3 regions of the Leclercia sp. CFBP8987 genome follow, and region 3 is predicted to be linked to each of the others. Evidence: predicted binding sites of a transcription regulator. Region 3 holds the regulator's gene; each other region holds the start of a gene.

What was found. The regulator CRP, encoded in region 3, controls carbon source genes, mostly activating them, when cyclic AMP is high. The targets are predictions, from matches to a motif close to ATGTGANNNNNNTCACAT.
Positions count from the first base shown of each region.
Region 1: the regulator CRP is predicted to act here: its motif matches at 3,061-3,078, upstream of msrB (peptide-methionine (R)-S-oxide reductase MsrB).
Region 2: the regulator CRP is predicted to act here: its motif matches at 3,859-3,876, upstream of SOM40_RS01340 (YjcB family protein).

Region 1 is NZ_CM188255.1:1,899,472-1,906,997, forward strand. It holds gene SOM40_RS09065 (aldo/keto reductase) at 1-852, shown strand, start outside; gene SOM40_RS09070 (D-hexose-6-phosphate mutarotase) at 898-1,782, opposite strand; gene gapA (glyceraldehyde-3-phosphate dehydrogenase) at 1,859-2,854, opposite strand; gene msrB (peptide-methionine (R)-S-oxide reductase MsrB) at 3,196-3,609, shown strand; gene SOM40_RS09085 (YeaC family protein) at 3,652-3,930, shown strand; gene chiD (chitinase ChiD) at 3,972-5,222, opposite strand; gene pncA (bifunctional nicotinamidase/pyrazinamidase) at 5,481-6,122, opposite strand; gene ansA (asparaginase) at 6,132-7,148, opposite strand; gene sppA (signal peptide peptidase SppA) at 7,208-7,526, opposite strand, start outside.
Region 2 is NZ_CM188255.1:279,606-287,131, forward strand. It holds gene uvrA (excinuclease ABC subunit UvrA) at 1-2,605, opposite strand, end outside; gene ssb1 (single-stranded DNA-binding protein SSB1) at 2,855-3,388, shown strand; gene SOM40_RS01340 (YjcB family protein) at 3,453-3,734, opposite strand; gene SOM40_RS01345 (GGDEF domain-containing protein) at 4,283-5,677, shown strand; gene pdeC (cyclic di-3',5'-guanosine monophosphate phosphodiesterase PdeC) at 6,016-7,526, shown strand, end outside.
Region 3 is NZ_CM188255.1:4,441,646-4,449,171, reverse strand. It holds gene ppiA (peptidylprolyl isomerase A) at 1-83, shown strand, start outside; gene ficA (FicA/YhfG family antitoxin) at 192-359, shown strand; gene SOM40_RS21485 (putative adenosine monophosphate-protein transferase Fic) at 349-951, shown strand; gene pabA (aminodeoxychorismate synthase component 2) at 982-1,566, shown strand; gene argD (bifunctional acetylornithine/succinyldiaminopimelate transaminase) at 1,633-2,853, shown strand; gene SOM40_RS21470 (YccS/YhfK family putative transporter) at 2,888-4,975, opposite strand; gene crp (cAMP-activated global transcriptional regulator CRP) at 5,033-5,665, opposite strand; gene SOM40_RS21460 (OsmC family protein) at 5,975-6,379, shown strand; gene SOM40_RS21455 (phosphoribulokinase) at 6,422-7,291, opposite strand; gene SOM40_RS21450 (YheU family protein) at 7,322-7,526, opposite strand, start outside.

The DNA of each region.
Region 1 (7,526 bases), 2.3 Mb from region 3:
AGCGAAAAAACCGTTAACGTTGGCAACAATATCGTACTGCCGGCCATCGGGCAGGGCACCTGGTATATGGGTGAAAAAGCGGGTCAGCGCCGCCAGGAAGTGGACGCCCTGCGGGCAGGCATTGAACGCGGACTGACGCTGATAGATACCGCCGAGATGTATGCCGACGGCGGTGCAGAAGAGGTGGTCGGCGAAGCCATCAAAGGCCTGCGCGACGAGGTGTTCCTGGTCTCCAAGGTCTACCCATGGAATGCCGGCGGGCAAAAAGGTATCGCCGCCTGTGAAGCCAGCCTGCGCCGTCTCGGCACCGAGTATATCGACCTCTATCTGCTGCACTGGCGCGGGAATTATTCCCTGGATGAGACCGTCCGGCTGATGGAGACATTGCAACAGCAGGGCAAAATTGGCCGCTGGGGCGTGTCGAACCTCGATTATGCGGATATGCAGGAACTCTGGCAGGTGCCGGGCGGACAGGCCTGTGCCGCTAACCAGGTGCTGTACCATCTCGCCTCGCGCGGTATCGAATACGATCTGCTCCCGTGGTGTCAGCAGCAGTCGATGCCGGTGATGGCTTACTGCCCGCTGGCGCAGGCCGGGCGGCTACGTACAGGGCTGTTTAACCATCCGGTAGTGAATGCGGTGGCAAAAGAGTACAGCGTCACGGCGGCGCAGGTTCTGCTGGCATGGGTGATACGTCACCGCGGGGTCATGGCGATCCCGAAAGCATCATCCGTTCAGCATGTGGAAGAGAATGCAGGCGCGCTAAATATTTCCCTGTCTGCGGAGGCGATAACGCAGCTGGATGCGGCCTTCCCGGCGCCGAAACAGAAAACGGCGTTGGACGTGGTGTGAAGTGAGCGTCATGCCCTCTCAGCTGGAGAGGGCAAGGGCAGGGGATTACCGCTTCACAATGTGAATGGTCTGTCCCAGACGGGAAGGTTTCTCTTCCGATGCAGTTTGCGGTTCGCTGACGCAGGCGGTTTCCACGCAGACAAACGTCTTATAGCCGTCATCCGGAACGTCACCCATGCTGACTGAGAGCGCCGGGCCCGGGTTCCAGCCCACCACGTTGCTGTGATGATGATGGATAACTTCGATAGCGCGATTCAGCGCGGTATCTTCGATGACGCTGCAGGCTTCCGGGTTCAGGTAGACGCGGTCGGTACGGTCCGGGAAGGTCTGTGAACCGTCGTTCAGTTTGCCCTCTTTCGCATTATCCACTTTGTCGATAAAGCTATCACCCAGGCCATTCACCGTGACGGCAGCGATATCGCCGACGTTGAAATAGGTGTGCAGGGCAGAGGTGGTTTCAAATTCACCGTGCGCTTCCAGTTCGATCTCGCAGGTTTTACCCAGCTTGAAGCGGGCGTACAGGGTGAAGTCGTGCGGCCACAGTTTGCGGGTCTCGTCATCGCTTTGCAGTTCGAAGGTCAACACCACGCCGGATTCATCCTCGTTGTGCGCTTTCAGCGTCCACGGCAGGTTGCGGGCAAAACCGTGTGACGGCAGGCCCTGCTCGGTAGCCGGGCCAAACCACGGCCAGCAGATTGGCACGCCGCCGCGGATCGCCGCCCCTTTTTTAAAGGAGGTGATGTCGCTCAGCCACAGCGCTTCCACTTCGCCTTCGGGCTGCCAGGAGAGCAGGTGTGCGCCCTGCAGGGCAACAGAAGCCTGAACCTGCGGATGTTCGACCACAATCACTTCAACGTCATCGATCTGGCGGCGGGAGAGCACAGGGGTAAGTTGTTCGACTACCGGAAGTGCAAAAATTGTTTTAATCATTACGCAATCCTCTGTCTTTAATGCCATAAAAAAAGGCGACCGAGGTCGCCTTTTTGGATCAGATTCTCATCTCAACTTATTTGGAGATGTGAGCGATCAGGTCCAGAACTTTGTTAGAGTAACCGGTTTCGTTGTCGTACCAGGAAACCAGTTTCACGAAGTTGTCGTTCAGTGCGATACCTGCTTTAGCATCGAACACAGAAGTGCACACTTCGCCGTTGAAATCGGTAGAAACAACGTCGTCTTCGGTGTAACCCAGAACGCCTTTCATTGCGCCTTCGGAAGCAGCTTTGATTGCTTTCTTAATTTCTTCGTAAGAAGCAGCTTTTTCCAGACGAACGGTCAGGTCAACTACAGATACGTTAGGGGTTGGAACGCGGAACGCCATACCAGTCAGTTTACCGTTCAGCTCTGGCAGTACAACGCCTACAGCTTTAGCAGCACCGGTAGAAGATGGGATGATGTTCTGAGCTGCGCCGCGGCCGCCGCGCCAGTCTTTGTGAGACGGGCCATCAACGGTTTTCTGAGTAGCGGTGGTAGCGTGAACGGTGGTCATCAGGCCTTCAACGATACCGAAGTTGTCGTTGATAACTTTAGCCAGTGGCGCCAGGCAGTTGGTGGTGCAGGATGCGTTAGAAACGATGTCCTGGCCAGCATACTTCTCGAAGTTAGCGCCTTTAACGAACATTGGGGTGTTGTCTTTGGATGGACCAGTCAGAACAACTTTTTTCGCGCCAGCGGTGATGTGCTTACGCGCAGTTTCGTCGGTCAGGAAGATACCGGTTGCTTCAGCAACAACGTCAACACCGATTTCGTTCCACTTCAGGTTAGCTGGATCTTTTTCAGCAGTAACACGGATGGTTTTGCCGTTGACAACCAGGTGGCCGTCTTTCACTTCAACGGTGCCGTTGAAACGACCGTGAGTTGAGTCGTACTTCAGCATGTACGCCATGTATTCAGCGTCTAACAGATCGTTGATACCAACGATTTCGATGTCAGAACGTTCCTGAGCAGCACGGAAAACAATACGGCCGATACGGCCAAAACCGTTGATACCTACTTTGATAGTCATATATTCCACCAGCTATTTGTTAGTGAATAAAAGGTTGCGTGTAAAATTACAAAAACCTTACGCAGCGTCAAGCGGAATCGTGTCAATCATTGCGACAAATCAATCCTTCGCATTACCTTTGCTCGATTGACTCACCTCACATTCCCTCGGAGCTAGCACCCATATGGGGCCTGCGCACGGAATTTTAAAGGGCTGACCACATAAAAACGTGGAGTAGATCACATTTGTCTGAGTGCCTCTGCGCAACGAGTAAGTTTAGATCAAAAGTTCATACTTCAGTGTTAATGTTTTGTTAGAATCGAGGGTAAAAGTTGTCTGTTTCAACTGCGAGATGTAAGCCTATGTCGAATCAACAAAACCCCGATGAACTGAAAAAAAACCTCACAGAAATGCAGTTCTACGTGACGCAAAACCACGGTACGGAACCGCCGTTTACCGGGCGTCTGCTGCATAACAAGCGCGATGGTGTCTACCACTGCCTGGTGTGTGATGCTGCACTGTTTAACTCCCAAAGCAAATACGATTCTGGCTGCGGCTGGCCGAGCTTCTATGAACCGGTGAGTGAAGAGGCCATTCACTATCTCAAGGACATCAGCCACGGTATGGAGCGCATTGAGATTCGCTGTGGAAACTGTGACGCCCATCTCGGTCACGTCTTCCCGGACGGCCCTCAGCCGACAGGGGAGCGTTTTTGCGTCAATTCCGCCTCATTAAGCTTCACTGACGACCAGAACGGCGACCAGACGAAAGGCTGAAAAATCGATTCAGCAAATTATTCCTTCGGAGCCCGATTTAACATGAATATTGAAGAGATGATTAACGGCATGACGCCGGATGTTTATCAGCGTCTGGTCACGGCAGTTGAGCTGGGAAAATGGGCCGATGGCGTGGCGCTGACCGCGGAGCAGAAAGAGAATTGCCTCCAGTTAGTCATGCTGTGGCAGGCGCGCAATAACACTGACGCGCAGCACATGACCATCGACACCCAGGGGCAGATGGTGATGAAGAGTAAGCAGCAGCTGAAAGAGGATTTCGGCATCGCGCCAAAATCGATTGCGACCCTGAAAATGCAGTAACCCTGCGGGTGAAGCCCTCTCCCCGGGAGAGGGCTTATGTTTTACTTAATCCCCAGCGACTCCGCCAGCTGCTTCGCCAGCTGGTTGTTGTCATCCGCGCTGTACTCCCAGAACATCGCCCCGGCCAGGCCTTTCTCTTTGATGTACTCCGCTTTGATCGCCACCGACCGCGGGTTCTCATAAGAGAGGGCAAACAGCGCCTTACCCTCATCCCCCTTCACCGACAGCCACGGCACTTTGGCCTGATCGTCCCACTGCTCGGTAAAGCGTTTCTGCGGATCGTTTAAAAACGTCTTCACGATATCGTTGTACTTCACGTAGGTGTCTTTGGTCAGGTCATAGCCCAGCGTTTTGAACAGGTCGATCTGTTGCGCGCTGAAATAAGGCTGGGTTGCCGGGTTTTTCTGTGCATCCGGCTTGCTCCAGTCGATGCCAGGCTCCACGGCGCGTTTCGGCACGCGGCCATAGAAGCCGATGCCGAGGTTCATCTGCTGTGGCTTCAGCCCGGCGGCCAGATAGTTATTCACCACGAAGTCCACGCTATATTTATCCGCCGCGGCCACGGTCGGCCAGGCGCTGGAGTCATACAGGTTGGCGTTGAAGTACTGAGTGCCGTACGCCATGTCGTAGGTCATCAGGTTGATGTAATCGAGTAACGGTGCAATCGCCTTCACGTCGATCCAACTTTTCGGACTTTCTGCATTGGCACCGACGGCGATGGTTACCAGTTTTTTATTGCCAAACGCGGTACGCAGCTCTTTCAGCAGGGCGGTAAAGTTGTCCCGATCCGCTGGAGTGCTGGCGACCAGTCCCCATGCGCCGTTAACCGGGAATTCCCAGTCGAGGTCGATCCCGTCCAGACCGTATTTTTCCACGATCGCCTGCGCGGAGCGGATGAATACCGCCCGGGTCTCCGGGCTGGATGCCGCCCCCGAGAAACCACGCGCGCCCCAGCCACCCACGGAGAGCAGGACCTTAAGATTGGGGTTTTGTTTGCGCAGGACGGGGAGCAAGGCCAGGTCGGCGGCCACTTTCGGCGAAAGCCAGATCTGGTGCAGTTTGCCCGGCTCTTTTAGCGCCGGGTTAGTTTCGTCTTTTTCGTCGTTATAGATCAGACCGAAGGAGTAGTTCAGGTGGGTGATCTGGCGAACATCGAGTTTATTGATATCCCCGCCCGGTCCGGCGGTGACGTCGCCACCCCCGTTAAAATAGCCCACCGACATCAGGGAGCTGGCGGAAGCAATGGACGCGCAAAGCAGGGGTAAGGCTGCCAACAAGGGCAAAAGTTTCATAGCAATTCCTCTTCAATTTTGACGGTAAAAAACAAGCACGCCACGTAAGGGCGTGGCGAAAAAAGTGCCAAAAAAGAATAGCATTGCCGTCTCGCTGAGAGTGCGAGGCAGTTCACTTTATGGGACTAATGGAGGATATTGCGGCCTGATGCCCTCACCCCGACCCTCTCCCACGGGGAGAGGGCGCAAACATAAAAAACGGTAACCCAGGTTACCGTTTTGCATTTACCTTGAAGCGCCACCCGGCACAAAGGCGCACTACGCCTGCGTCTCCTGCCAGTCCGCCAGCGTGTACAGCGTGGCACCTTCTGCCGCCATATCCATAAACGCCTGAGCGCTGTCCTGGTGCTGAATGTTGACCCCGCGGCAGCCGTCGGTGATGACGTTCACCTGGTAGCCCAGCTGCAACGCATCCAGTACGGTAAATTTGACGCAGTAATCGGTCGCCAGGCCCATCACAATCAGCTCAACGATTTCATGATGGCGCAGCCACTGATCCAGCCCGGTTTTCTGTCGGTGACCGTTATCAAAGAAGGCGCTGTAGCTGTCGATGTTCGGGTTTTCCCCTTTCTGGAAGATCGCGTCGATGGCCTTGCTGTTCAGCAGGGGATGCAGCTCTGCGCCTTCAGTCTGCTGCACACAGTGATCGGGCCAGAAAGTTTGCGGCAGGCCATCCAGCTCACCCTGGGTGAAGGGCTCGACGTTATGCTGGCTGGCAAAGCTGCCGTGATCTGCCGGATGCCAGTCCTGGCTGGCCACTACCGCTTCACCACGGGCTTTACACCACTCAATCAGCGCGTTGGCGATGTCCACCGTGCTGTCGCCTTCGGCCACCGCCAGCGCGCCGCCGGCGCAGAAGTCATTCTGTAAATCGACCAGTAACAGGGCTCGTTGTTTCATGCGGACTCCTTATTCGTCTGGCGTCAGTTCGCCACGCAGGTTTTGCATCATTGCGGTGCGAATCGACTGCACATCCAGATCCTGACTCAGTAAGTAGTGAAGTTTAGTCAGGGTGGCTTCTACCGTCATATCGAATCCGCTGATTACCCCCGCTTGTGCCAGAGCATTACCGGTGGCATAGCCGCCCATATTCACTTTGCCGGACATGCACTGGGTGAGGTTGACCACTACAATCCCACGGCTGCTGGCTTCCTGAAGCTCTTTCAGGAACTCACCGTTTTGCGGGGCGTTGCCCACGCCGTAGGAGCGCAGGATCAGCGCTTTTACGGGCTGGCGCAGGAAGTTTCGTACCACATCGGCGGAGATCCCTGGATAGATAGTCACCACTCCAATTGGCTGCGGGGTAATCGGATGCACCACCAGCTCGCCCGTCGTATGAGGAGCAGGCGGTGTACCGAGGCGGCGGATATGGATCCCGGCTTCCAGCAGCGGCGAGAGGTTCGGGGAGGCAAAGGCATCAAAGCCGTCCGCATGCGCTTTGGTGGTACGGTTGCCGCGATACAGGCGGTTGTTGAAGAACAGGCTCACTTCGCTAATCGGGAAGTTGGCCGCCACGTACAGCGAGTTGAGCAGGTTGATCTGCCCGTCAGAACGCAGCTCCGCCAGCGGGATCTGCGAGCCGGTAACGATCACCGGTTTGCTGAGGTTTTCCAGCATGAAGGAGAGCGCCGAAGCGGTAAACGCCATGGTGTCCGTGCCATGCAGGATCACGAAGCCATCATACTGATCGTAGTGCGCCTTGATGTCGTCGGCGATATGTTGCCAGTCTTCCGGGGTCATGTCGGACGAATCCATCAGCGGGTCATACTCGTGGATGGTAAAGTCCGGCATCTCCGGGCGATGGAACTCAGGCATCAACGCCAGCTGGCGCTGCAGATGACCCGAAACCGGGATATAGCCATTTTCCGAGCGCTGCATACCGATGGTACCGCCGGTATAGGCCACATAGATTGATTTCTTTTGCATGATGTAATGTTCTTGGGCTTCAAAGAAAAATCCCCTCTTCGCAGAAGAGGGGATGGGGATTAACGCACGTTAGCGCAGGTGAGGCAGAACGCGTAGCGGTTTTGCGGATCGTTAAAGGCGGCCAGTTTGTCGCCCTCCGCTTTGACTGCCTTCGCCGCCGAGGCGACCGGTGCCGGCAGATACGCCTGCAGCGCGTCCGGCAGCATGGCTTTCACCGAGCCGGAGAAGCTGTCCATCACCAGATCAACGAAGGTCGGCTCATCCTGATAGAAGTCGATATGCCACTGCTTCAGCTTCGCCAGTTCGGCGGCCTTCGCCACGGCGTCATCGAAATCGCCCAGATTATCCACCAGCCCGTTGGTCTTCGCATCCTGGCCG
Region 2 (7,526 bases), 710 kb from region 3:
GGATATCAGCAAAGTGCAGACCGGTGGTCGGCTCATCCAGAATGTACAGCGTCTGACCGGTGCCGCGTTTGGAGAGCTCACGCGCCAGCTTAACGCGCTGCGCCTCGCCGCCCGATAGGGTGGTCGCCGACTGGCCCAGACGAATGTAGGTCAGACCAACATCCATCAGGGTCTGGAGCTTACGCGCCAGCGCCGGAACGGCATCAAAGAACTCACGCGCTTCTTCGATGGTCATATCCAGCACTTCGTGGATGGTCTTGCCCTTGTACTTAATCTCCAGCGTTTCGCGGTTATAGCGTTTGCCTTTGCACTGGTCGCACGGCACGTAAATGTCCGGCAGGAAGTGCATCTCGACCTTGATCACCCCATCGCCCTGACAGGCTTCACAGCGCCCGCCGCGAACGTTAAAGCTGAAACGGCCCGGCGTATAGCCGCGCGAACGCGATTCCGGCACGCCGGCAAAGAGTTCACGTACTGGCGTAAACACGCCGGTATAGGTCGCCGGGTTGGAACGCGGCGTACGACCGATCGGGCTCTGGTCGATATCGATCACCTTGTCGAAGTGCTCCAGGCCGTGGATCTCGCGATACGGCGCCGGTTCAGCCAGGGTTGCCCCATTCAGCTGGGTCTGAGCAATCGGGAACAGGGTATCGTTAATCAGCGTTGATTTACCGGAACCCGACACCCCGGTGATGCAGGTGAACAGGCCGACCGGCAGGGTCAGGGTCACGTCTTTCAGGTTGTTGCCGCGAGCACCGGTAAGCTTCAGCACTTTTTCCGGATTGGCGGGCACACGCTGTTGCGGGACTTCAATCTTACGCTTACCGCTCATGTACTGGCCGGTCAGGGATTCCGGGACCGCCATAATGGCGTCCAGAGGCCCTTCTGCTACCACCTGGCCACCGTGGACACCAGCCCCCGGGCCGATGTCGATCACGTGGTCGGCCGCGCGGATGGCGTCTTCGTCGTGCTCAACCACAATCACCGTGTTGCCGAGGTTACGCAGGTGGATCAGCGTCCCGAGCAGGCGTTCGTTGTCGCGCTGGTGCAGGCCGATGGACGGCTCATCCAGTACATACATCACCCCCACGAGACCCGCGCCGATCTGGCTCGCCAGACGGATACGCTGCGCTTCGCCGCCGGACAGGGTCTCAGCCGAGCGGGAAAGAGTCAGGTAGTTCAGGCCGACGTTAACCAGGAACTTGAGGCGATCCCCGATCTCTTTCAGCACTTTCTCGGCAATTTGCGCCCGCTGTCCGGAGAGCTTCAGGTTATTGAAGAAGTCCATCGCATGGCCGATGCTCATGTCCGAGATGGTCGGCAGCGGCGTGTTTTCAACATACACGTGGCGCGCTTCGCGACGCAGGCGGGTGCCGTCACAGGTGGCGCAGGAGCGGTTGCTGATGAACTTCGCCAGCTCTTCACGTACCGCGCTGGATTCCGTCTCTTTGTAACGGCGCTCCATGTTGTGCAGCACGCCTTCGAACGGATGACGGCGCACCGAGGTATCGCCGCGATCGTTCATGTATTTGAACTCAATGTTCTCTTTCGCAGAGCCGAACAGGATCACTTTGTGCACGGTTGGGCTCAGGCTGCCCCACGGCGCTTCGACGTCGAACTTATAGTGTTCAGCCAGCGACTTCAGCATCTGGAAATAGTAGAAGTTACGCTTATCCCAGCCGCGGATCGCGCCGCCTGCCAGGGACAGCTCCGGGTTCTGGATCACCCGGTCAGGATCGAAATATTGCTGCACGCCGAGGCCGTCACAGGTCGGGCAGGCGCCGGCCGGGTTGTTGAACGAGAACAGACGCGGTTCGAGCTCGCGCATGCTGTAACCGCAAATCGGGCAGGCGAAGTTGGCAGAGAAGAGCAGCTCGTCCGCTTTCGGGTCGTCCATGTCGGCAACCACCGCCGTACCGCCGGAGAGATCCAGCGCGGTTTCGAACGACTCAGCCAGGCGCTGGGTCAGATCGTCACGCACCTTAAAGCGGTCGATCACCACCTCGATGGTGTGTTTCTTCTGCAGCTCCAGCTTCGGCGGATCGGAGAGATCGCACACTTCCCCGTCGATACGGGCGCGGATATAACCCTGGCTGGCCAGGTTTTCCAGCGTTTTGGTGTGCTCGCCTTTACGCTCTTTGATGATTGGCGCCAGCAGCATCAGGCGTTTGCCTTCCGGCTGCGCCAGCACGTTATCCACCATCTGGCTGACAGTCTGAGCCGCCAGCGGGACATCATGGTCCGGGCAGCGCGGCTCACCCACGCGGGCATACAGCAGACGCAGGTAGTCATGGATTTCGGTGATGGTCCCGACGGTAGAGCGCGGGTTATGGGAGGTCGACTTCTGCTCAATAGAGATAGCTGGCGACAACCCTTCGATATGGTCGACATCCGGCTTTTCCATCAGCGACAGGAACTGACGCGCATAAGCAGAAAGCGATTCAACGTAACGACGCTGACCTTCGGCATACAGGGTGTCGAAAGCCAGGGAGGATTTGCCTGAGCCTGAAAGCCCGGTCACGACGATCAGTTTGTCGCGAGGGATGACGAGGTTGATATTCTTGAGATTGTGGGTGCGGGCGCCCCGAACTTCTATCTTATCCATTCACCTTTCCCGGTAGGTAGATACACGGAATGCCTGGTTTGTTTGAAGGACAACCGGCAGAAACGATTAATTATGACACAAATTGAACTGGCTGGATATACAGTATTGGAATGCATCTTCTGATTACTTGTGCAACAATGTAACCTTCGTGAGAACTCTGGAAGATGCTTCGAAACTATCGAAAGACCACGTGGAAATGGTACACTCGCGCGCTTACACTATTCAGACAAGTTTTCAGGAGACACGATCATGGCCAGCAGAGGCGTAAACAAGGTGATTCTCGTCGGTAATCTGGGCCAGGACCCGGAAGTACGCTATATGCCGAGTGGTGGTGCAGTGGCCAACATTACGCTGGCTACTTCCGAATCCTGGCGTGATAAAGCGACCGGTGAGATGAAAGAGCAGACCGAATGGCACCGCGTTGTGCTGTTTGGCAAACTGGCCGAAGTGGCCGGTGAATATCTGCGTAAAGGCTCCCAGGTCTATATCGAAGGCCAGCTGCGTACCCGCAAATGGACCGATCAGGCCGGCGCAGAAAAATACACTACCGAAGTGGTGGTAAACGTCGGCGGCACCATGCAGATGCTGGGTGGCCGTCAGGGCGGTGGTGCACCAGCAGGTGGCGGTCAGCAGCAGCAGCAGGGCGGTTGGGGTCAGCCTCAGCAGCCACAGGGCGGCAACCAGTTCAGCGGCGGCGCGCAGTCTCGTCCGCAGCAGCAGCCGTCTGCACCCGCGCAGTCCAACGAACCGCCAATGGATTTCGACGACGACATCCCATTCTGATAATCAGAACCTGCGTTTCGCAACCACAAAAAACCCAGACATGGTCTGGGTTTTTTTATATTCACTAGGTGTACATCATTGGCCAGTCTGGTGGCGTATGGCTCATCGCCTCAACCATTACCGCTTTAACGTTGTTCCAGATAACGGCCACATCCAGCAGGGTGATGCCCAGCAGGCCGGTGGCGAACCAGCATGCCGCCGCCAGACCGAGACAGGTACTGATCACCGCCAGCGCCGTGTAATCTGATTTACGAAACTGAATGTTCAGCGTGCTGGCCAGAAACATCAGCACTGCGCTCAACAACTCCCAGCGTGCAAACACAACGCCAGTGGTAATAGCTGCCATAAAAACGATCCTCAAAGATAACCGCCGCCGGGGATAGCGCGACGTTGCCCACACACTGTGGCAAACTGGCTATCGGCAGGCTCAGACTCACAACAATGAAACAATGTTTCTTGTTACATAAGATATGTGAACTATATCACGTTTGTTCTTTTATTCGCCACTGGGCAAATGCATAAAAATGGCCTTTTTTAACCCTATTATTACCAGGGTTTTAGTGAGCAGAAATATATATTTAGGCTGCTAAGCGGTCTATTTATGACAACTTTGCTGAGAATTCATCGGGATAAGAAAACATGTACAAGCCGGATGGCGATGTACAATATTTACAGCCTCAGAGCTATAGCTTATGCTTCTTGCGGTTGCTTACTCTGTTCGTAATAAATAAATCAGGCTTGAACGTCTTTTGCTGTTTATTATTTTTTGTCATTTTAATTTTACACACGCGTCCCGGTAAGACAGTCACATTAATGTATGCTGGCTGAATATCATTTTATTCCTGATTAATTCGTTGCGGTATTTCTGTCTCGTTAATGAGCTACGAATAAACAATGAAGCAAGTAAATCGAGAAAATATTAATGACAGTACCCGGGCCCTGCACGCATTAGCTAAATTAATGCCAAAATTATCATCCCATGCGACCTTAACGTCGCTGCTGGAGACGATTAATCATACCTTTGGCGCCCAGCTCAGCTGGATGATGATGCAGGATGATACGGGCCAGCCGCAGTTTGTCAGTGCCGGGGAATTAACCTGCCATCCGCTGGAAATTAATGGGTTTATTGCCAGCCAGTTATTGCAACGTCATCCCCGTTCATGGCAGATAATCGGCTGGAAAGAGAATACCGGCACGCTGATATTTCCTCCCGGGCATCCGGGACATCACCAGTTACAGTGCGGCGTGCTGTGTAAAATGGCCCCGCATCAGCACGGCTACTTCTTCCTCGGGTTTACGCAACCGCAAAGCACCCTCACCGTGCTGAAAGAGGTGGTGATTATCCTTGTTGAAAAGCTGAAGGATTTTGTCACCGGGCTGGTGGCCCGTGAGCGTACGGCAAAAGAGATGCAGCGGATGATCGCCCAGTACAAAACGCTGTTTGAACGGGCGCCGGTGCTGATGAACTCTTTCGACCGGAGTAGCCGCTGCGTATTGTGGAATGCTGAATGCGAAAAGGTGTTTGGCTGGACGATGGCGGAGATCAACGCTCATGCCGATCCGCTGGCGCTGTTTTATTCTGACCCGGAGGTGCGTCGCCGGGTCCACGAGTCGGTTAACACCTCCCCGCTGAACGACATGTACGAATGGCACCCGGTGCGCCGGGACGGGATGCAGTTGACCATCCTGTGGTCGAACATCTCCCTGCCGGACGGCTCGATCCTCAATATCGGGCTCGATATTACCGCCCGCAAAAAAGTGGAGCGGCAGCTGGAGATGAAGGCCACGACCGACGATCTGACGCGCTGCTTAAATCGTTTTGCCATCCTGCAGCAGATTGCCGCTGCCCTGGAGATCAGCCAGCGGCAGGAGGCCGACAGCCACTTCTCGGTCCTGATGTTTGACCTGGATTTCTTTAAACAGATTAATGACCAGTGGGGTCACCTGGTGGGGGATGCCGCCCTGGTGCATTTCTGCGACTGCCTGCGGGGGCTGATCCCGCCCGGCTCGGCGCTGGGTCGGGTAGGTGGAGAGGAGTTTTTACTGCTGCTGCCGAAGACCCGCAGCGACGCGGCGGTGCGGCTCTCCACCCGGCTGCGCCGGGCGCTGTCCATCACGCCCCTTAACGTCGGTAGCCGGAGGCTGACTCTCTCCTTCAGCGCGGGAGTGGTGGAGGTGAGCGACAAACAGCATGATACCTCCTCGCTACTCATTAGCGCAGATAAGGCACTTTATGATGCCAAGCGTGCGGGAAGAGGAAAAACAATCGTCGCGGTTGATTATTTATAAATCACTTTAATCATTATCATGGGATAAATAGCACAAAATCTCATGATGAAGTTGCGCTTTTTTCACGCTGTCGGTAGTTTGACTTAATCGACGACATTCTGTTGAGTTATCCGGGAGCCTGGCTTTCAGAACCGGTAATTATTTTCCTTAATAAACAGGAAACGAATACTTTCAGTTTGGCTTACGGACAAATATTATCGGCATAACCAACTATTAGGTTATTGGTGTTAAAAGTCAGTTGCTAACTTCGCATGATTCATGCAACGTAATCACCTGTTTAGCAAAGCATCCGGCCTTCAAGATTACAGGCACATAAAAAGCAGGGATATAGGGCGGAAATGAATCGTAGCGCACGGGACAAGGTGCTGAGGATAGTCGGGGTTATCATGGTAGTTTTGCTACCTGTGATGCTTGCGCTATGGTTTGCCCAGCAACGCGCGGTTAACGAAACAAGCAGCCAACTTCGATCCTTTGCGGAACTCGCTTTAGATAAAACTGAACTGGTCATTCAGCAGGTTGAGCTGGCTCGTCATTCTGCAGAACAGTATTCGGGCGATATTTGCACGCCGGCACACCGGCAATATATGTTAAATATCGTCCGCGGTCGGCTCTACATTGCCGATCTATTGTATGCGGATGGCCGTCAATTTCTTTGCTCAACGACGAGCACCCCCGCGGATCCCTATACGATTTCCGCCGCCAATTACCAACGCCAGCCAGACGTCTCTATCTATTATTACCGCGACACGCCCTTTTATGAGGGATATAAAATGATCTATATGCAGTTAGGTCATTATGTGGTGGTCGTTAACCCTCTGACCTATAGCGAAGTAATGTCTTCGGATCGCTCTCTGGCGTGGGGCGTATTTGATACGGTGACCAATGCCTTCTTTTCCGTTAGTGAACAGGCTAATCAAAAAGAATTAAAAGCGCTGATTGGCGAGAACAATCTCGCATTTCAGAATGAAGGCCGTTTTTATACTATTGTTCGTTCAGACAAGCGCCCGATTGCCGCCATTGTCTCCACCACTAACCAGCGTTTTTATGAAGTGCTTTATCATCAGGCGACATTAACCCTGCCGCTGGGAATGATCAGCAGTATTATTATTTTACTGATGTGGTCGAGAACGCGACGCGAATTTAACTCTCCGGGTCGCTTATTGCATCGGGCATTAAATAAAAGACAGCTTTGCCTGCACTACCAGCCGATTATCGATATTAAAAGCAATGTTTGTGTCGGGGCGGAGGCGCTATTGCGATGGCCAGGTTTTAACGGCCCGGTGATGAGCCCGGTAGAATTTATCCCGCTGGCAGAAGAAGAGGGCATGAGCGAGCGCATCACTGACTACGTGGTGGAAGAAGTCTTCAGCGATCTGGGCCCTTTCCTGGCCTGCAACCCGCATATCTATATCTCCATTAACCTGTCGGCCACGGACTTCCACTCTTCACGCCTGATTGCGATGATCAGCGACAAAGCCCGCCACTACAACGTTCGGGCCCAGCAAATCAAAATCGAAGTGACCGAGCGCGGGTTTATCGACGTGCCGAAAACGACGCCGGTGATCCAGGCGTTTCGTCAGGCGGGATATGAAGTGGCGATCGATGATTTCGGTACCGGCTATTCCAACCTGCACAACCTCTACTCGCTGAACGTCGATATCCTGAAAATCGATAAATCCTTTATCGACACGCTAACCACCAACAGCACCAGCCACCTGATCGTCGAGCACATTATTGAAATGGCCCAAAGCCTGCGCTTAAAAACCATCGCCGAAGGGGTGGAAACACCGGAACAGGTCACCTGGTTAAACAAGCGCGGCGTGCAGTATTGTCAGGGCTGGCACTTCGC
Region 3 (7,526 bases):
AGGTGCAGACTCACGATGTCGGTCCGTACCAGAATGTGCCGACAAAACCGGTAGTTATCCTCTCTGCGAAAGTCCTGCCTTAATCCCTCATAGCGCGGGCAGGTTTTGCCCGCGTTACCTTTACCTCCCTGCGAAACCGCAGTTTGCTGCTTATACTTGTGGCAACACGGGCACAAGCAGGGAGGTAACAGGTGAAAAAACTCACTGATAAGCAAAAATCCCGTCTCTGGGAACAACAGCGAAACACGAATTTTCAGGCCAGCCGCCGCCTTGAAGGGGTCGACAGTCCATTAGTCACCCTCAGCGCAGATGAGGCGCAGCATCGTCTTGAGGAGTTAGGGAGGCAGCATGAGCGATAAATACGGCAACGATCGCGACCCCTATCTCTACCCGGAACTGAACGTGATGCGTAACCGGCTGGGCATTCGTCAGGCGGAACGCCTTGCGCAGGCCGCATATGAATTCACCGCGCTGCGCGCCGCGACCTTGCCTCTGGGGCCGCTGTTGCGCGGACTGCCGCACCTGTGCGCCATCCACCAGCATCTCTACCAGGATATTTTTGACTGGGCGGGCGATATTCGCGAAATGGATATTTATCAGGGGGATACCCGGTTCTGTCACTTCGCCTATATCGAAAAAGAGGGCAATGCCCTGATGCAGGATCTGGAGGAGGAGGGGTATCTCGTCGGACTGGAGAAAGCGGATTTTATTAATCGCCTTAGCCATTACTACTGCGAAATCAACGTCCTGCACCCGTTCCGCATCGGCAATGGTATTGTTCAGCGCATCTTCTTTGAACAGCTGGCGATCCATGCGGGCTATCAGCTCGACTGGCGCGGTATCGACCCGGAGGAGTGGGCCCAGGCCAACCAGAGCGGTGCGATGGGCGATCTGAGCGCGCTGAACACAATCTTCAGCAAAGTGGTAAGCGAAGCCCGGGAAACTGAGTAGAATAGGGCGGCCATTTTTTCAGGAGCCGCCATGATTCTGCTGATTGATAACTACGATTCCTTCACCTGGAACCTGTACCAGTATTTTTGCGAGCTGGGGGCGGAGGTGGTGGTCCGGCGCAACGACGTGCTCTCTCTGGAGGATGTCGCGGCGCTGAATCCCCAGAAAATTGTTATCTCTCCCGGCCCCTGCACACCGGATGAGTCCGGGATCTCGCTGGCGGTGATCCAACACTATGCCGGTAAATTGCCGATCCTCGGCGTCTGCCTCGGGCATCAGGCCATCGGTCAGGTCTTTGGCGCAACGATCGTTCGTGCCGCCAAAGTGATGCACGGCAAAACCGCCCCGGTGACCCACAACGGCACGGGGGTCTTCTCTGGCCTGAATAATCCTCTCACCGTGACCCGCTATCATTCGCTGGTTATTGACCCGCCCACCTTACCCGACTGCTTTGAGGTCACCGCCTGGAGCGAGACTCAGGAGATCATGGGTATCCGCCATCGCGAATGGGATCTGGAAGGGGTGCAGTTCCACCCGGAAAGCATTCTCAGCGAACAGGGCCACCAGCTGCTGGCTAATTTCCTCAATCGTTGTTTTTTAGTTGCCATAAAGTGATTTTTTAAGCATATTTCGTGATTATATTTTCACTTCTGCTTTTTGCTTAAAAAAGGGTGGGGTTACATGGCAACTGAACAATCTGCAATTACGCGCGCAACATTCGATGAAGTTATCCTGCCAATTTATGCACCGGCCGAGTTTATCCCGGTGAAGGGAAAAGGCAGCCGCGTCTGGGATCAGCAGGGTAAAGAGTATATTGATTTTGCGGGCGGCATTGCGGTGACGGCGTTAGGCCACTGTCACCCGGCGCTGGTCGAGGCGCTCAAAACCCAGGGGGAGACCCTGTGGCACACCAGTAACGTCTTTACCAACGAACCGGCTTTGCGTCTGGGGCGTAAAATCATCGACGCCACCTTTGCCGAGCGCGTGCTGTTCATGAACTCCGGCACCGAAGCCAACGAAACGGCCTTTAAGCTGGCGCGCTACTACGCCTCCACTCGCCACAGCCCGTTCAAAACCAAAATCATCGCCTTCCACAACGCCTTCCACGGTCGTTCGCTGTTTACCGTGACCGTGGGCGGTCAGCCAAAATATTCCGACGGCTTTGGCCCGAAACCGGCCGACATCATCCACGTCCCGTTTAACGATCTGCATGCGGTAAAAGCGGTGATGGACGATCACACCTGCGCGGTGGTAGTTGAGCCGATTCAGGGTGAAGGCGGCGTGATGGCGGCAACCCCCGAGTTCCTGCAGGGGCTCCGCGAGCTGTGCGATCAGCACCAGGCCCTGCTGGTATTTGATGAAGTGCAGAGCGGCATGGGGCGTACCGGGGATCTGTTTGCCTACATGCACTACGGCGTGACCCCGGATATCCTGACCAGCGCTAAAGCGCTCGGCGGCGGTTTCCCGGTCAGCGCGGTGCTGACCACTCAGGATATTGCTTCGGCGTTCCACGTGGGCTCTCACGGCTCCACCTACGGCGGTAACCCGCTGGCGTGCGCGGTGGCTGAGGCAGCGTTCGATATTATCAACACCCCGGAAGTGCTGAGCGGCGTTAACACGAAGCGGGAGCAGTTTGTGAAGCACCTTCAGCAGATCGATGCTCAGTACGATCTCTTCAGTGATATTCGCGGCATGGGGCTGCTGATTGGTGCCGAGCTGAAGCCGCAATACAAAGGCCGGGCGCGCGATTTCCTCTACGCCGCCGCCAGCGAAGGGGCGATGGTGCTCAATGCCGGGCCGGATGTGATGCGCTTTGCGCCGTCGCTGCTGGTGGAGAGCGAGGATATCGACGAAGGGATGAGCCGTTTTGCCGCCGCGGTGAAGCGCGTGGTTCAGGCGTAGGCCCGTGCAAGCGTAGCGCCGCCGGGCACAAAAGCTAATACGGCGTCCGTTTCAAACGCCGGATCAACCAGATCCCATGATGCGGACGCTGTCGCCACGCCACTGACGAAATGGTGTGCATGGTATTCAGATGCCCCAGGATGCGCTGCAGATGCTGCTCCAGGGTGCTCATAGGCCCGTAGGTCAGGGTTTCGGGAGCTTCCAGGATATTCTCATCGCCGCTTTCACCCGGCGAATCATACTCCAGACGCTGCTGACAGCGCTGAAGCGCAATTTCACACGACTGCAGATAACGCTGCGCCAGGTCTGGCGTCAGCATCGTATGCTCCCGCGCCAGGGTCGTCATCGCGTTGATATGCTCGACGATAAACTGGCTGTGCGTTACCCACAGTTTCATATCCGCCAGATACGCCGAATTGAAGCCCGGCTCCTGCATCGCCTGGTTGAGCGAGTTGAACAGGGCGTTGTGCGCCTGGTTGACCTTCATGCGCTGCCAGGCCAGCGGCGTCGGCTGCGGATCGTCGCTGAGGATCAGGCGGATGGCCTCCTGATCGGCCTCCAGCGCGTCGTGGGCATTCTGCCGCAGCAGCCCGCTCTGCCACTGCGGCCACAGCCAGACCATGCCGCCGAAGGCAATCAGACAGCCAATCAGGGTATCGGCCAGCCGGGCGATAATAAATTGCTCACCGTTCAGGGTCAGCAGTTGCAGGGTATATACCGCCGTGACCGTAAAGCCCACCGTCGCCCAGCCGTAGTTCTTACGAATAAACAGGTAACTTACCAGAGTGATCACCAGCATCCCGGCGAGGGTATAGCCTTCCGGAACGTGGAAGTGCAGGGTGACACCGGCGATGATCAGCCCCACCATGGTGCCGGCCGCCCGGTGGAAAATACGCACCCGCGTCGCGCTGTAGCCGTTTTGCGTTACCAGCAGGACGGTCATTAAGATCCAGTAAGGTTTCGGCAGGTGCAGCGCTATGCCCATCAGGCTGGCGATACTCAGCATCACGCTGATACGCGCCGCATTACGGAGGGCGGCAGACTTCAGCGACAGATAGCTTTTCAGGGCGGGGATCAGCGGCAGGCGTTTCTGCTTGTCGGCCATCAGGTCGCGCGGGTAGAGCGGACGCTGGGTGCGCAGCACCCGGGCGATACGGCTGAAGTGCCAGGCGCAGAACTGTCCCACCGGGTTATCCGGGTGCTGACGGGCGATTTTTTCCAGCGCGCCGAGCGGTTTGTCCATGCTAAAGCGAGTGGGGTAGCGATGATAGAGGATGTCATCAGCCAGCACCCGCAGGCGGGCCGCCACGGTCTGTGCGTTCCAGCGGATCACCGCTTCGGCGTGACTGCGCTCCACCAGCTTTTGCACCTCCTTCGGGTGGTGCAGACTGACGGAGATATGCTCCTGCAGATCCAGCCCCACCTGGAAGGTGCGCAGCAGGCGTTTGTATTCGTGATTTCTGTTGGCCGCCAGCATATGCAGCTGCTGGTAACAGAGGCTGATCAGATCCACTACCTTCTGCTGGCGGGCCAGCAGCGGTGGCAACGATTTCTCAGGGTCAGTGTGCTGGGTCAGCAGGGTATATTTCGCTTCGCAGTAATCCGCCAGCTGTTGATAGAGCATGCTCAGCGACTCGCGCAGCGGCTGTTCGCGCCACATCCAGAACCAGAACCAGTTAAACAGCCCGTACCAGAGGGTGCCCAGCGTATAGAGGAGCAGCGGTTCCCAGACCGGCATGTTCCCGGCAAGACTCAGGGTAAAGATGGCCGCAATCAGCGAGGCGGGCAGGAGTCGCGCATGGAGAGCGCTGATTTCTGCCGTGACGCCTAAGGTCATTGCCAGTACCGTCAGAATGAGCGGCAGTGGAATATCCCGCGCCAGCAACAGCTGGACGGCCAGGCTACATCCGGCAAACAGGCAGCCGCCAATAGTCAGACGTTTAAAAAAGCGTTTATGCGGTGTGTCCAGGCCAGCGATGTTGCAGCAGGCTGGAACCAGAGAAAAGAGGAGTCCCTGTTGCAGATGACCGAAAATCAAACCCACAGCCACGGGGAGACACAACACCAGGGTTTGCCGCAGTGCGTAGTTAACTTCCGGGTGATAAATGAGCCTGCGCCACATGGATGCTAGAGACAAAAACGGCGTGGCATCCTGCGATGCCACGCCGTTTGAGCGGAATTAACGTGTTCCGTAAACCACGATGGTTTTACCGTGGGCGGAAATCAGGTTTTGATCTTCCAGCATTTTCAGAATACGACCGACTGTCTCACGCGAACATCCGACGATCTGACCAATTTCCTGACGGGTAATTTTAATTTGCATACCGTCCGGGTGGGTCATGGCGTCTGGCTGTTTCGCCAGGTTCAGCAGGGTCTGAGCGATACGGCCCGTTACGTCGAGGAAGGCGAGGTTACCCACTTTCTCGGACGTGACCTGCAGACGGCGAGCCATCTGCGAGGAGAGGCGCATCAGGATATCCGGGTTAACCTGGATCAGCTGGCGGAACTTCTTATAGGAGATCTCAGCCACTTCACACGCGGTCTTCGCACGCACCCAGGCGCTACGCTCCTGACCTTCTTCAAACAGGCCCAGCTCGCCGATGAAATCTCCCTGATTCAGGTAAGAGAGGATCATCTCTTTGCCTTCTTCATCTTTGATCAGCACTGCCACTGAGCCTTTGACGATGTAATACAACGTTTCCGCTTTTTCACCCTGGTGAATCAGCGTGCTCTTCGATGGGTACTTATGAATATGGCAATGAGACAAGAACCATTCGAGAGTCGGGTCTGTTTGCGGTTTGCCAAGCACCATGCGCTGTTATCCTCTGTTATAAGCTGTCTCCAGAGTCTGGCTATGTACCTGTACTCTGGGGTTGCAATCGAATTCTTTCCCCTGCCTGGGGTCTGGCTGGCACAATAATTAGCAGCCTGGAATGTGTGATGTCCTCTGCATACATGTGCAACGTCAATGTATTACTGTAGCATCCCGACTGTTTTAGCATAGCTTTTGCCGCGTGTCTCCTGGTGTCTCGCTTCAGCTTGATGCAGGTCGACTTCCGTTGTCAGAATTGTTACTGACGCGTAATCTGTCAGCAAAAATGCACTCCTGGAGTTAATACAAATGCAAGCACGTGTGAAATGGGTAGAAGGGTTAACGTTCCTTGGTGAGTCCGCTTCCGGGCACCAGATTTTGATGGATGGCAACTCCGGTGATAAAGCGCCAAGCCCGATGGAAGTAGTCCTGATGGCGGCAGGCGGATGCAGCGCCATCGACGTGGTGTCGATCCTGCAAAAAGGGCGTCACGATGTGACCGACTGTGAAGTGAAGCTGACCTCAGAGCGCCGTGAAGAGGCGCCGCGCCTGTTCACCCATATCAACCTGCACTTCGTGGTCACCGGCAAAGCGCTGAAAGATGCGGCGGTATCCCGCGCGGTGGATCTCTCTGCGGAGAAGTACTGCTCCGTGGCGCTGATGCTGGAGAAAGCGGTCAACATTACGCATTCGTATGAAGTGATCGAGGCCTAAGCGCCTTGCCCGGTGGCGCTGCGCTTACCGGGCAACAAAACCTCAGTCGATCTTCTTGCCTTCCATCAACCGCTGCACCAGCGGCATCATGATCAACTCCATCGCCAGCCCCATCTTCCCGCCCGGCACCACCAGCGTATTGATGTGCGAAATAAATGAACCCTGCAGCATCGCCAGCAGCCAGGGGTAGTCAATATTGTCCAGATTGCGGAAGTGGATCACCACGAAGCTCTCGTCAAGGGACGGGATGCCTTTTGCGGCAAAGGGGTTAGAAGTGTCCACGGTCGGGACGCGCTGGAAGTTAATATGGGTGCGGGAAAACTGTGGCGTCAGGAAGTTAATGTAATCCTCCATCGAGCGCACCACCGAGTCCATCACCGCCTCGCGGGAGTGACCGCGTTCGCTGGTATCCCGCGTCAGCTTCTGGATCCACTCCAGATTGACGATCGGTACCACGCCCACCAGCAGGTCGACATGGCGCGCCACGTCGTGATGCGGCGTCACCACTCCGCCATGCAGGCCTTCATAAAACAGCACGTCGGTCGGTTCCGGCAGCGGCTGCCAGGGGGTGAAGGTGCCCGGCACCTGGTTCCAGGGGACCGCTTCGTCATAGGTGTGCAGGTATTTGCGTGCCTGGCCGGTGCCGCTTCGCCCGTATTCGGCGAAGGTTTGCTCCAGCAGGCCGAAGTCGTTGGCATCCGGGCCAAAGTAGCTGATGTGTTTGCCGAGATCGCGGGCCTTGCGGATGGCCATGTCCATCTCAGGGCGGGTGAAGCGGTGAAAGCTGTCGCCTTCTACTTCCGCAGCACGCAGATGCAGCTGCGAGAAGATCTTACGAAAGGCGAGGCTGGTGGTAGTGGTACCCGCACCACTCGACCCTGTAACGGCAATAACCGGATGTCTGGCGGACATAGCAACTCCCTGAATGGAAAGAGGTCGCGGTTAACCGCGAAATTGATTGCGAGGCATGATGTTGACGGTTTCGTGCAGCTCAGACCATACCACCAGCACCTCACCGCTTTGCAGCTGGCGCCTGACGTCGGCGACCTTCTGCTCAAGCGAAAGCTCCTGTTCACCATAATCGGTGCCTTCGCGTAACACAAAGCTTTCAATCAGATTATCCAGCGTTTCGGGAGCCAGATCTTGC